One region of the Micromonospora sp. WMMC264 genome, then DNA from elsewhere that is predicted to be linked to it. Evidence: riboswitches for the same ligand, from Rfam matches in the RefSeq annotation. Region 1 holds a riboswitch; the other holds the start of a gene.
What was found. Region 1 has a riboswitch for cobalamin ahead of metE (5-methyltetrahydropteroyltriglutamate--homocysteine S-methyltransferase). Riboswitches for the same ligand answer to the same signal wherever they lie in the genome.

Region 2: linked by a shared signal. The riboswitch ahead of O7542_RS07915 (acyl-CoA thioesterase) and the one ahead of metE (5-methyltetrahydropteroyltriglutamate--homocysteine S-methyltransferase) in region 1 are both predicted to bind cobalamin.

Annotation. Positions count from the first base shown of each region.
Region 1 is NZ_CP114907.1:1,522,003-1,529,197, forward strand. Features, by position in the region: gene O7542_RS06310 (DedA family protein) at 1-483, shown strand, start outside; gene mgtA (magnesium-translocating P-type ATPase) at 523-3,063, shown strand; gene O7542_RS06320 (beta-1,3-glucanase family protein) at 3,166-4,758, shown strand; cobalamin riboswitch at 4,871-5,090, shown strand; gene metE (5-methyltetrahydropteroyltriglutamate--homocysteine S-methyltransferase) at 5,206-7,195, shown strand, end outside.
Region 2 is NZ_CP114907.1:1,943,709-1,950,903, reverse strand. Features, by position in the region: gene O7542_RS07945 (carboxyl transferase domain-containing protein) at 1-1,790, shown strand, start outside; gene O7542_RS07940 (SCO5389 family protein) at 1,932-2,324, shown strand; gene O7542_RS07935 (transcriptional repressor) at 2,371-2,772, opposite strand; gene O7542_RS07930 (copper chaperone PCu(A)C) at 2,986-3,552, shown strand; gene O7542_RS07925 (Dyp-type peroxidase) at 3,549-4,775, shown strand; gene O7542_RS07920 (copper resistance CopC family protein) at 4,809-5,414, shown strand; cobalamin riboswitch at 5,610-5,811, shown strand; gene O7542_RS07915 (acyl-CoA thioesterase) at 5,942-6,454, shown strand; gene O7542_RS07910 (LysE family translocator) at 6,458-7,084, shown strand; gene O7542_RS07905 (PrsW family glutamic-type intramembrane protease) at 7,120-7,195, opposite strand, start outside.

The sequences.
Region 1 (7,195 bases):
GTGGTGGCCGCCGGGGCGGCCGGGGCCTGCCTCGGTGACCAGGCCGGGTACGCCCTCGGCCGCCGGTACGGCGCGGGTGTGCTCGCCCGCGCCCCGCGAGTGCTGCGCCGGCGCCTCGACATCGCGCGGGCCCGCCGCCTGGTCGCCCGCCGCGGGGCGTGGGCGGTGCTCATCGGACGCTGGGTGGCGGTGCTGCGCGCCGTGGTTCCCATGATCGCCGGCGCAGGTGGGATGCGGTGGCCGGTGTTCCTGCGGGCGAACCTGGCCGGCGGCCTGGTGTGGGCGACGGCCGTGGCGCTGCTGGGCTACCTGGGCGCCGCCTCCTACCGCTATCTGGAACGGGAACTGGGCATCGGGGAGTGGGCGCTGCTGGCCCTGATCGGCGTCGGCGTGGCGCTGCGGGCGTGGCAGAGGGCACGGCGCGAACCGGCCGACGGTGAGCGGGCAGGCCAATCACCCGCGCGCGGTGGGGCGGATCGGTAGCGTCACTCGTGGGGGTGGCCGGCGACCGCGGAGTGCGCAGTGGGGCGAGCAGACGACGGGCGCGCGGCGTTCTGGGCCGGGCCGCTGCCGCAGGCCGTGGCCGCCGTCGGAGCCTCCACGGCCGGGCTCACCGGTGAACGCGCCGCCGCCCTGCTGCGCGAGCACGGGCCCAACCGGGTCGACGCGGGCGCCAGGCGGGGCTGGCGGCTCCTGCTGTCGCAGTTCACCAGCCCGATCATCCTGATCCTGATTGCCGCGACCCTGCTGTCGATGGCCGTCGGGGATCTGATCGACGGCACCATCATCCTGGCCATCGTCGCGGCCAGCGGTGGCCTCGGCTTCTGGCAGGAACACGCCGCCGGGCGGGCCGTCGACGCGTTGCAGGCCCGGGTCCGGGTGGACACCGAGGTGATCCGCGACGGGCGTGAGGTGTCCGTACCGGTCGAGGAGGTCGTCGTCGGCGACCTCGTGGTGCTGCGCGCCGGGGACGTCGTCCCGGCGGACTGCCGGATCGTTCAGGCGGAACGTCTGCAGGTCGACCAGGCGGTGCTTACCGGCGAGTCGTTCCCGGTACCCAAGTCGGACGACCCGTCGCCGCCGGACGCGGAGCTGACCGCGCGCGGCAACGCGCTGTGGATGGGTACGCACGTGGCCAGCGGCACCGCGCGCGCGGTGGTGATGCGCACCGGCCGCGACAGCACCTTCGGAGCGGTGTCCCGCCGGGTCGCCTCCCGCCCCGCCAGCACCGGCTTCCAACGCGGGCTGACCCGCTTCGGACTGCTGCTCGTGCGGATCATGGTGGTGCTGCTGGTCGGCATCTTCGTCGCCAATCTGCTGCTGCACCGCCCGGTCATCGACTCCCTGCTGTTCTCGCTCGCCCTCGCCGTCGGGCTGACCCCGCAGATGCTGCCGGCGATCGTCGCGGTCAGCCTCTCCGCCGGCGCCCGTGCGATGGCCGCGCACCGGGTCATCGTCAAGCGCCTCGAGGTCATCGAGGACTTCGGCGCCATGACCGTGCTGCTGACCGACAAGACCGGCACCCTCACCGCCGGCACGGTCACCCTCACCGGCTGCCTCTCGGTCGAGGGTGAGCCGGACGCCGAGGTGGCCCGGCTCGCGAGGCTCAACGCCGGCCTCCAGCGTGGATTTCCCAACCCTGTCGACACGGCGATCATGAGGGGGCAACCACCCGCCGACCCGGGCACCCGCATCGCCGAGGCGCCCTACGACTTCACCCGCCAGCGCCTGTCCCTGCTGGTGCGCGACGGAGACGAGCCGATCCTGGTCACCAAGGGTGCGCTACGCGCGGTGCTCGACGTCTGCGCCACCGCACGCACCGCCGCGGGCACGGTACCGCTGGACGAGGTACGCGAGCGGGTCCTGCGACGGTTCGCCGCGCTCAGCGACCAGGGCGACCGGGTGCTGGGCCTCGCCGTGCGAGCCATGCCCGGCGCCACCGCCGTCGCCGTCGCCGACGAACGGGAGATGACGCTGGTCGGGCTGCTCGCCTTCCAGGACCCACCCCGCGCAGACGCCGCCGCCGCCATCCGCCGGCTCGCTGACATGGGCGTCACGGTCCGACTGGTCACCGGCGACAACCGGCACGCCGCCCGGCACGTCGCCGCCAGCGTCGACCTAGCCGGCGAACCGCTCGTCGGCGCCGACCTCGCCGCCTGCCCCGACGACCAGTTGCCGGAGCGGATCGCCGACGTCACCGTGTTCGCCGAGGTGGACCCGCTGCAGAAGGAACGCATCCTGACCGCGCTGCGCCAACGCGGCGACGTCGTCGGGTTTCTCGGCGACGGCATCAACGATGCTCCCGCGCTGCACGCCGCCGACGTCGGCATCTCCGTCGACACCGCTGTCGACGTCGCCAAACAGGCCGCGGCGATCGTGCTGCTCGACAAGAACCTCGACGTGATCGCCGACGGCATCCGCCTCGGCCGCCGCACGTTCACCAACACCTTGAAGTACATCCGGGTCAACACCAGCGCGTCCTTCGGCAACGTCGTCAGCATGAGCATCGCCGCGCTCCTGCTGCCCTTCCTGCCGCTGCTGCCCCGTCAGGTCCTGCTGCTCAACTTCCTCTCCGACATCCCCTACACCACCCTGTCCACCGACTACGCCGATGCCGAGCAGATCCAGCATCCGCGTACCGTCGACGTCCGGACCATCCGCAGGTTCATGCTGGTGTACGGCTCGATCAGCATCGCCGTGGACCTCCTCGTACTCGGCGCCCTGCGCTGGTGGTGGCACGTGTCGACCGACGTCTTCCGCGCCGCCTGGTTCGTCCAGTTCACCGCCACCGAGATCATCGCGCTGCTGGTGCTGCGCTCCAATCGGAGTTTTCTGCGCAGCCGCCCCTCCGCCGCGCTCGCCGGCACCGGACTGTTGCTCATCACGGTCACCGTCGCGCTGCCCTTCAGCCCACTGTCCGCGCCACTCGGACTCGCCGCGCTCCCGCCGGTGGTGCTGGCGGCCCTCGCCGCGGTCACCCTGGTCAACGTCGCCGCCAACGAGACCGCCAAGCATGTCGTCCCGCCGGACCCGACCGTCGCACGGCGGGTGCCCCGCCCGTGACGGTCTCGCGTCCATCGGTGATCGCCTATTGACAAACAATATTAACAATTAGACCCTGCTGAGAGAGCGCTCTCCCGTCCCTGTCTCCAGCGAGGTGTCGCCATGCGTCTTCGAAGAAAGCTGCTCGCCGCCGCGTCCGCACTGCTCGCCGGGCTCGCGGGCACCGTCGTCGCCACGCCCGCCCACGCGGTCGGACCCGCGTTGCTACCCGTCACCGTCACCAACACCACCGGTCGCACCGACCCGGTCTACCTCTACGTCATCGGCGTCCAGCTGTCCTCCGGCCGGCTCGGCTACGTCACCGCCGGCGGCGCCTTCGTGCCGTGGAGCGGCGGGCAGATCCCGCCGTCGCCCGCGCCGGACGTCTCCATACCGGGCCCCGGCAACGGCGGCAGCACCACGATCCAGTTCCCCCGGGGCTTCTCCGGCCGGGCCTACTTCGCCCTCGGGCAGAAGCTGAAGTTCTTCCTCACCCCGGACGGACTGGTGCAGCCCGCGCCCTGGGCGGCCGGTGACGCGAACCGCGACATCCTCTTCGACTGGAGCGAGTTCACCTACAACGACTCCGGGCTGTGGCTCAACAGCTCCCAGGTCGACATGTTCGCGATCCCGCACGCGGTCACGGTGACCGGCGCCAACGGCGTCACCAAGCGCACCGGCGACGTGGTGGCCAACGGACGCAACGCGGTCATCGACGGCATCCGGGCGCAGCCGGGCTGGGCCAACACCGTCCACACCCGCTCCGACGGGACCGTGCTGCGCGTCCTGGCTCCGGGGAAGGCGGCCGGGGCCGGCCTGCTGAGCACCACCTATCTGGACTCCTACATCGCCTCCGCGTGGAACGCGTACACCACGAAGACGCTGACCGTGGCGCCCTTCGCCGACCAGCCGGCCATCCGGTACTACGGCCGCACCTCGGGCAACACCATGACCTTCACAAACGGCAGCGGCCAGGTGGTCGCCTCCTTCAACCGGCCCTCCTCGGCCAGCGTCTGGGGATGCGACGGCGACCTGCCCGCGCCGAACGACCAGGTGGTCGGCCCGATCTCGCGTACGCTCTGCGCGGCCCTCAACCGAGGCACGCTCGGCACCATCGACACCCAGCCCAGCACGAACGCCGCCGACTTCTACCGCAGCAACCCCACCAACCAGTACGCCCGCCTGATCCACGCCAACATGACCGACGGCCGGGCGTACGCGTTCGCCTTCGACGACGTCGGCGGATTCGAGTCACTGGTGCACGACGGCGACCCCCGTTCGGCCGGACTGATCCTCAGCCCGTTCACCGGAGGTGGGGGCGGCAACCCGACCACCGGGGTGCCCGTGGTCAGCAACTGGAACAACAAGTGCATCGACGTGCCGAGCTCCAACTTCGTCGACCGCGCGCCGCTGCAGATGTGGAACTGCAACAACACCAACGCGCAGAAGTGGACGTTCAGCGGCACGGCGCTGAAGAGCCAGAACAACAAGTGCATGGACGTCGACGCCGGGTCCACCGCCAACGGGGCGGTGGTGCAGCTCTACACCTGCAACGGCACCGGCGCCCAGCAGTTCACCCTGAACTCGGCCGGGGACCTGGTCAACCTTCAGGCCGACAAGTGCGTCGACATCAAGGACCGGAACGGCAACGACGGCGCGAGGCTCCAGCTCTGGGACTGCACGGGCACGGCCGGCCAGAAGTGGCGCAAGGGCTGACCGGCCCTGCGACGGGGGGCGGGGGCCGACCGCGAGTCGCTCCCGCCACCCGCCGCGACGGCTCGCCGTCCCGCAGGACGGACGCGCCGACCACGTCGGCTCACCGCCCCATACGATGGACAACGGTGCTGGTTCGCCGTGCCCGTGAAGGGTGTGGCGTCGTAAGAGGGAACCCGGTGTGAGTCCGGGACTGCCCCGCAGCGGTGAGTGGGAACGACAGCCGTCATCGAAGCACTGGACCGTGAGGTCTGGGAAGCGACGGCCAGTAGGTGACCGGGTGGATCCGGTCGCGCCCGCGAGTCCGAAGACCTGCCCGCACCGCGCGCACCGTCCGGTGTGCGCCGCCGACGGTCGCTCGGGACGGCCGGTGCGGAAGCCGGTACGCCGTCTGTACCCCTTCCCTCCCCGCCTCGATCGGCCTCGTGTGCTTCGAGGGAAGGGATCTCCATGAGTACCGCATTCGGTCAGAGCACCGTGCTGGGCTATCCACGTATCGGGGGCAACCGGCAACTCAAGAGGGCCGTCGAGGCCTACTGGGCGGGCCGGATCGACGCCGAGGAGTTGGCGGCGACCTCTGCCGCGCTACGGGCGAAGGTGTGGCGGACGCTGCGCGACGCGCGCCTGGACGCGATCCCGTCCAACACGTTCTCCTACTACGACCACGTGCTGGACACGGCCGTCGCCGTCGGCGCGATTCCGCGCCGGTTCGCCCGTCTCGGCCTCGGCGACCTCGGCACCTATTTCGCCATGGCCCGGGGCGTCGATGCCGAGCCGGCGCTCGAACTGACGAAGTGGTTCGACACCAACTACCACTATCTGGTTCCCGAGATCGGCTCCGACACCACCTTCGCGCCGAATCCCGACAAGGCGCTGCGCGAGTACCGCGAGGCCCGCGAGCTGGGAATCGACAGCCGGCCGGTGCTGGTCGGGCCGGCGACATTCCTGCTGCTGGCCAAGCCCACCGAGGCCCGCGGCGAACCGTTCGACCGGCTGACCGACCTGGTCGACGTGTACGCCGGCATCCTGCGATCCCTTGCCGCGGCGGGCGTGCGATGGGTGCAGCTGGACGAACCCGCCTACGTCGCCGACCGGAGCGCCGCCGAGATCGACGCGCTGCGGGAGGCGTACACCCGGCTCGGCGCGGTGGAACAGCGGCCGGCGATCTTCGTCGCCACCTATTTCGGCGAGCTCGGTGACGCGCTGCCCGCCCTGCTCGACACGCCGGTCGAAGCGGTCGGCGTGGATCTGGTGGCCGGGCCCGGCAACCTGCGGCGGCTGGCCGGTGCGGGACCACTGCGCGGCAAGACGATCGTGGCCGGCCTCGTCGACGGCCGCAACGTCTGGCGTACCGACCTGCGGGCCGCCGTGGCGGCCGGTGCCGCCGTCACCGCCCTCGCCGACCACGTCGCCGTGTCCACCTCGTGCTCGCTGCTGCACGTGCCGGAGGACCTGTCCGCCGAGACCGCTCTCGACCCGGCGCTGCGTCAGCGGCTCGCCTTCGCCCGGCAGAAGGTCGATGAGGTCGTCCGGCTCGGCCGCGCGCTGCGCAACGGCACCACGTCCCTGCCCGAGCCGCTGCCGCCCACCCCTGCCGCCTGGCGCGACGACACCGTACGCGGTCGGCTCGCCGCGCTGCGCGCCACGGATCGGCAGCGCGGCGCGGACCCGGAGCGTGCGGCGGCACAGCAGGCCCGGCTGAACCTGCCGCCCCTCCCGACCACGACCATCGGATCGTTCCCGCAGACCGACGAGCTGCGCCGCGCGCGTGCCGAGCACCGGGCCGGGCGTCTCGACGACGCCGCCTACACGCAGCGGATGCGCGCCGAGGTCGAGCACGTCGTCCGGCTCCAGGAGCGGCTGGGCCTGGACGTGCTCGTGCACGGCGAGCCGGAACGAAACGACATGGTCCAGTACTTCGGCGAGCAGCTGGACGGGTTCGCCGCCACCGAACACGGCTGGGTCCAGTCCTACGGCTCCCGATGCGTGCGTCCGCCCGTCATCTACGGCGACGTGGCACGCAGGGCGCCGATGACCGTCAACTGGTCCACCTACGCGCAGTCGCTGACCGACCGGCCGGTCAAGGGCATGCTCACCGGCCCGGTCACGATCCTGGCCTGGTCGTTCGTCCGCAGCGACCAGCCACTGGCAGACACCGCGGACCAGGTCGCGCTCGCCCTGCGCGACGAGTGCCGTGATCTCGAGGCAGCCGGTATCCGGGTCATCCAGGTCGACGAGCCGGCGCTGCGTGAGACGCTGCCACTGCGCAGGGCGGACCAGAAGGCGTACCTGGACTGGGCAGTCGGGGCGTTCCGCCTGGCCACCTGCGGAGTCGCCGACGACACCCAGATCCACACCCACCTGTGCTACTCGGAGTTCGGGGAGGTGATCACGGCCATCGACGCCCTCGACGCCGACGTCACGAGCATCGAGGCATCCC
Region 2 (7,195 bases), 420 kb from region 1:
GTACCGGCGAGCTGACCAAGGTCGGCGTGCGGATCACCTTCGACGTCACCGGGCACGCCCGGCTCGACGTGGGTGAGCCGCCGAGCGAGCCGGTCGAGCCGCTGGACGAGTACCGGCTGAAGGTGCTGCGGGCGGCCAGCCGCAACACCGTCTACCCGTACGAGCTGACCGGGCTGCTGGGCGACTTCGTCGAGCACGACCTGGACGCGGACCACCAGCTGGTGCCGGTGGACCGGCCCAAGGGCCGCAACAGCGCGGCGATCGTGGCCGGCGTGGTCACCACGCCGACGCCCCGCCACCCGCAGGGCGTGACCCGGGTGGTGCTGCTCGGCGATCCGACCAAGTCGCTGGGCGCGCTGTCCGAGCCGGAGTGCCGGCGGGTGATCGCCGCGCTGGACCTGGCGCAGCGGATGGGCGTGCCGCTGGAGTGGTACGCGCTGAGCGCCGGCGCCCGGATCTCGATGACCTCCGGCACCGAGAACATGGACTGGGTGGCCGCGGCGCTGAAGCGGATCGTCGAGTTCACCCAGGACGGCGGCGAGATCAACATCGTGGTCGCGGGCATCAACGTCGGCGCCCAGCCGTACTGGAACGCCGAGGCGACGATGCTCATGCACACCAAGGGCGTGCTGGTCATGACGCCCGACTCGGCGATGGTGCTCACCGGCAAGCAGTCGCTGGACTTCTCCGGCGGCGTGTCCGCCGAGGACAACTTCGGCATCGGCGGCTACGACCGGGTGATGGGCCCGAACGGGCAGGCGCAGTACTGGGCGCCGGACCTGCCGGGCGCGCGGGACGTGCTGATGGCGCACTACGACCACACGTACGTCGTGCCGGGCGAGCACGCGCCGCGCCGGGCCGTCACCATGGACCCGGTGGACCGGGACATCTGCGGCTACCCGCACGCGGTGGCCGGCAGCGACTTCGCCACGGTGGGCGAGATCTTCTCCGCCACCGCGAACCCGGACCGCAAGAAGCCGTTCGACATCCGTACCGTCATGCGGGCCCTCGCCGACCAGGACCATCCGGTGCTGGAGCGGTGGGCGGGCATGGCCGACGCGGAGACCGCTGTGGTGCAGGACGTGCACCTGGGCGGCATCCCGGTGTGCCTGCTCGGCATCGAGTCGCGGTCGGTGCCCCGGCACGGCTTCCCGCCCACCGACGGCCCGGACACCTACACCGCGGGCACGCTGTTCCCGCGCTCCTCGAAGAAGGCCGCGCGGGCGATCAACGCGGCCAGCGGCAACCGGCCGCTGGTCGTGCTGGCGAACCTGTCCGGCTTCGACGGCTCACCCGAGTCGATGCGCAAGCTCCAGTTGGAGTACGGCGCGGAGATCGGCCGGGCGATCGTCAACTTCCGCGGCCCGATCGTGTTCTGCGTGATCTCGCGCTATCACGGCGGCGCGTTCGTGGTCTTCTCCAAGGCGCTCAACCCGGACATGACGGTGCTGGCGATCGAGGGGTCGTTCGCCTCGGTGCTCGGTGGCGCGCCGGCCGCCGCCGTGGTGTTCGCCGGTGAGGTCGCCGCCCGCACCGCGGCCGATTCCCGGGTACGCGAGCTGGAGGGCCGGGTGGCGTCCGCCACCGGTACCGAGCGGGCCACGCTCAGCGCGGAGCTGGACGAGCTGCGCGGGTCGGTGCGGGCGGAGAAGCTGGGCGAGGTGGCCGCCGAGTTCGACCGGGTGCACAGCATCCAGCGGGCGGTCGAGGTCGGCTCGGTCGACGCGGTGATCCGCGCCGCCGAGCTGCGGCCCCGGGTCATCGAGGCGATCGAGGCGCACCTGCGCTGACACGTTCCGCGACGTCACACGGCGGACGGGCCTTCGGGTCCGTCCGCCGTTTCGCGTGCGCCGGTCCTTGACGGTCGTCCGGCGACATGGTGTGCTCAGATGGTAATGGAAACCGTGTTCGTTAGAGCTGCCGGAGGACCCATGTCGCTCACCGTTCCGCCCGCCCTGCTGCACGCCGCCGAGACCGGTCCCGTCGACGAGGAGGCGTTCGTCGCCTGTGTCCGCGACTCCCTGCCGTACGCCTGGGAGACGGTCAGCCGGGTCGCCGCCGACCTCGCCGCGACCGACGCCGAGTTCGCCGACAACGTCGTGCCGCCGCCCGGCGACGCCGAGCGCGGGCAACTGCTGCGCGCGATGGCCAGCGACGCGATCCGCGCCGGGCTGGAGCGGCACTTCGGGATCACGCTGGCGTTCCAGAACTGCCACCGGGTGGCAGCCTTCCGCCCCGGCGCGGCCGGCTCCGAGGCGTACCGCCGGTTCACCTCCAGCCGCGGCCAGTTGCTGAACCAGTCACCGGCGCTGCGCAACTGCTGACCGGCGGCCCGGCGCGGGCGGGTCACCGCCCGCCCGCGGCGGTGGCTCAGGCGGCGCAGCGGTCGCAGGTGCCGAAGATCTCCAGGGTGTGCCCGACGTCGGTGAAACCGTGCTGCGCGGCGACCTGGTCGGCCCACCGCTCCACGGCCGGGCCGGCCACCTCCACCGCACGGCCGCAGCGGCGGCAGACCAGGTGGTGGTGATGGCGGCTCTGGCTGCACCGCCGGTAGAGGTGCTCGCCGCCGGGCAGCCGCGCCGAGTCGATCTCGCCGTTGTCGACGAGCAGCTGCAACGTCCGGTAGACGGTGGTCAGACCCACCTTCGCCTGCCGCTGCACGAGCATCTGGTGCAACTGCTGCGCGCTGTGGAAGCCGTCCAGCTCCCGCAGCAGCGCCAGCACCTCGGCGCGCTGCCGGGTGTTGCGGGTCGCCCCGGTCGTCGCCGTCACCGTCCGCCTCCCTCGTCCGGGCGCCCTCTCCGGCCACGGCCGCGCCCGGCGCGCCACGTGACACCCGGAACCATTATGCCTTCCGGGCGCTCCCCGGTCCCCGGTCGCGGTGAGCCCGGGTGCATGTGACGCGACCGACTCCCCGGGCCGGAACTATCCGCGGCGCCGCCCCGACCAACGGTACGAACACCGGATCTTCGAGGGGACGACCGCATGCCCAGCACCACCAGCCGACGCTTCCCACGCACGGCGGCCCTGATCGGCGCCGCCGTCCTGGCCGCGTCCGTCGCCGCCTGCGGCTCCGCCGACGCCACGCCCACAACCGCGCCGTCGGCGTCGGCGCCCGCCTCGCCCCCGGCGAGCGCGGCAGCGGGCGTGCTGACGATCCGCGACCCGTGGGTGAAGGCCGCCGACAAGGGCATGACCGCCGCGTTCGCCACGCTCGTCAACGACGGCGACGCCGACGTCACGATCACCGGGGTGACCACCGACGTGTCCCGGGCCGAGATCCACGAGATGGCCATGACCGACGGGAAGATGGCGATGCGGCAGAAGCAGGGCGGCGTCGTGGTCGCCGCCGGAGCCCAGGCCGCGCTGGAGCCCGGTGGCGACCATCTCATGCTGATGGACCTGACCCGCCCGGTGCGCCCCGGCGACCAGCTCGACGTCACGCTCACCTTCGCCGACGGGCGCACCCAGACGTTCACCGCGGTGGCCAAGCCGTTCACCGGCGCCCAGGAGACGTACGCGCCCGGACACGGCGCGAGCCCCGCGTCATGACCGGAACCGGCGCGCCCGCGCGCCGGGTCAGCCGGCGCGGCCTGCTCACCGGCGGCGCGGCGGCCGCCGGGGGCGCGCTGGCCGGCGCGGGTGCCCTCGCCGCCCTCCGTTCCCACGGGGTACGCCCCGACGACGCCGTCCCGGTGGCCCAGGTCGGCAGCGCTGTCGAGCCGTTCCACGGCGCGCGCCAGTCCGGTGTCACCACCGAGCCCCAGGCGCACGCCGCGTTCGTCGCGTACACGCTGCGCCCGGACACGGACCGGGCCGCGCTCGGGCGGATGCTGCGACTGCTCTCCGACGACGCCGCCCGGCTCACCCAGGGTCGCCCGGCGCTGGCCGACACCGAGCCGGAACTGGGCCTGCTGCCGGCCCGGCTGACAGTCACGTTCGGCTTCGGCCCCGGGCTCTACGCCGCCGCCGGGCTCGACGACCGCCGCCCCACGTCGGTGGCCGACCTGCCGGCGTTCCGGATCGACCGGTTGCAGCCCCGCTGGTCCGGCGGCGACCTGCTGCTGCAGATCTGCGCCGACGACCCGCTCACCGTCGCGCACGCCCAACGGGTCCTGACCAAGGACAGCCGCCCGTTCGCCACCGTCCGCTGGGTGCAGCAGGGCTTCCGCCGGGCCGCCGGCGCCGAGCCCGGACGCACCCAGCGCAACCTGTTCGGCCAGCTCGACGGCACCGCCAACCCGAAGCCCGGCGTGTCGGCGGACACCGCCGTCTGGGTGACCGACGGGCCGGACTGGCTGCGCGACTCCACCACCCTGGTGGTGCGCCGGATCAGCATGAACCTGGAGACGTGGGACCTGCTCGGCCGCGCCGACCGGGAACTCGCGGTGGGCCGGCGCCTCGACACCGGCGCGCCGCTGACCGGCGAGGCGGAGCACGACGAGCCCGACTTCGCCGCGCTCGGACCGGACGGGCTCACCGTGATCCCGGACTTCTCGCACCTGACCCGGGCCCGCGTCACCGACGACCGGCAGAAGATCCTGCGCCGGCCCTACAACTACGACGGCGCGCCGACCGCCGAGGGACACGCGGACAGCGGGCTCGTCTTCGCCGCGTACCAGGCCGACATCGCCCGGCAGTTCCTGCCCATCCAGCGGCGGCTGGCCGAACGGGACCTGCTCAACGAGTGGACCACCCCGATCGGCTCCGCCGTGTTCGCCGTACCGCCCGGCTGCCCCGAGGGCGGCTGGATCGGCCAGCAACTGCTCGGCTGACCACGACGCTGACCACGACCAGGAAGGCGCGTCATGCGTACCCGTACCGTCTCCGCACTCCTCGCCGCGCTGTTCACCGCGGCGCTGCTGCTGGTCCCGGCCACGCCCGCGGCGGCGCACAACTCGCTGCAGGAGGCCACGCCGGCCCGCGACGCCCGGCTCACCACCGCGCCGACGCAGGTGACGCTGCGGTTCCTGCAACGGCTCAACCCGGCCTTCACCACCATCACGCTGCGCGACTCCACCGACCGTCAGGTGCCCGCGAGCGCGCCCGCCGTGGACGGCGCGACGGGCACGGTGACGATCGAGGAGCCGCTGGCCAACGGCACCTACACCGTCGCCTACCGCGTGGTCTCGCGCGACGGCCACCCGGTCCAGGGCTCGTACCGCTTCACCGTCGCCGACCCGGCCGCTCCCCCGGCGGCCGCCCCGTCACCGGCCACTCCCTCGCCGGCCGCCTCCGCGGACGTCTCGGCGGGCGCTGCGGCAGGCGCGGACGCGTCTCCGGCGAGTGCCGACGCCTCGACGGGCGCCGACGACGGCGGTCTGCCGGTGGGAATCCTGGTCGGCGGAGCGGTCGCCGCGGTGGCGGCAGCCGGCGTGACCGCGCTACTGCTTCGACGCCGCCGCGCCTCCTGACCCGTCGCCCGCTGACGCGGGTCCGCCCGGCTTCCTGATGAGCGGGAGAGACGTCCCGCCATGCGGACGGCGCATGCGGGGCGGCACCGGGTGTGCCGGAGCCTGCGCGCCTGTGGGACGGCCGGGGGCAGTGCGCCGAAGGGCGGAACGCGGGTCGCGGCGAGGGCGGGTCGGGGCTGGGTTAGGCTGCCGGGAGCGCTGGTTCACCCGGTCGGCGACGGCCGGGTGTCGTAAGAGGGAACCCGGTGGAAGTCCGGGACTGCCCCGCAGCGGTGAGTGGGAACGACAGCCGTCAACAGCACTGGGCCACCGGCCTGGGAAGCGACGGCCGGTAGGCGACCGGCGACCCCGGTCGGGCCCGCGAGTCCGAAGACCTGCCCGCGTCGCGCGTACCACCGGTGCGCGCTGCCGTCGACCTCGCGGGTGGGTCGGGCGGGTGACACGCCGGGCGGGAGCCGTCGGCGTGCCTCGACGTGCAACTCCCCCGTCCGGTCGGCGGTCCGCTTCTGCGAGGACGGAACCGCACCGTGACCGATGCCATCACCCTCACCGGCCGACCACCGTCGGCGTCGCACCTGACCCTGTCGCAGATCATGGACCAGCACCACACCAACCTGATGGGCACGGTGCACGGCGGCCGGATCCTCAACCTGATCGACTCGGTCGCCGGGGTGGTCGCCGCCCGCCACTCCGACGGACCGGCCGTCACCGCCGCCATCGACGAGACGGCCTTCCTGCGCGCTGTCCGCGTCGGTGACGTGGTGCACGTGGACGCCCGGATCACCTGGGCCGGCCGCAGCTCGATGGAGGTGGCCGTGAAGGTCAGCGCGGACCGCTGGGACCGCGCGGTGCCGCCGGTGGACGTGGCGACCGCGCACCTGGTGATGGTGGCCGTGGACGACGAGGGCCAGCCCCGGCCGGTGCCGCCGCTGCTGCCCGGCACCGACGGTGACCGGCGGCGCTACCGGGAGGCGCAGATCCGGCGCGAACACCGGCTGGCGCTGCGCCGGGCGCTGCTCGACGGCGCCGAGGAGGGCTGAGGCGTGCTCGGACTGTCGGCGGCCACGCTCGCGGGATACCTGGCCGCGATCGTGGTGCTCATGCTCACCTCCGGGCCGGACATGATGTTCGTGCTCGCCAACGCCACCCGGTACGGCGCGCGGGCCGGGGCGGTGGCGGCGCTCGGGGTCGCGGCCGGGGAGGCGGTGCACGTCGCCGCCGTGGTGGCCGGACTCGCCACCGTGATCGCCGCGTCCCCGGTGCTGTTCACCGCGATCCGGTGGGCCGGTGCGGCGTACCTGATCGTGCTGGGCCTGCGGGCGCTGCGCGGCACGGGCCGGCCCGGCGTCGCGGCGGACGGGGCGGACGGCGGCGGCGCCGGGCGGGCGTTCCGGCGCGGGCTGCTCACGAACCTGCTCAACCCGAAGATGATCCTGTTCAGCGTGGCGTTCCTGCCGCAGTTCGTCCGGCCCGACGCGGGCCCGGTGGCGGCACAGCTGGTGCTGCTCGGCGCGCTGTTCGTCGCGGTGCAGCTCACCGTGGACCTGGCTCTCGGCGTGGGCGCCGGGCGGTTCGCCCGCCGCTGGGGCGACAGCCGCTGGTCGCGGCGGGTCGACCGGCTCTGCGCTGTCGCCTTCGTCGCGCTCGGTGTCCGGCTGGCCGCCGGCTGACGCTTGCTCGACTCCAGCTCGCCGAGATGGCGGCATCAGGAGGGCTCCGACCCCGCCACCTCGGCGAGCTGGTGAGGATCACGCTCCGGCGCCCGGGGCGGGGCGGCGGGC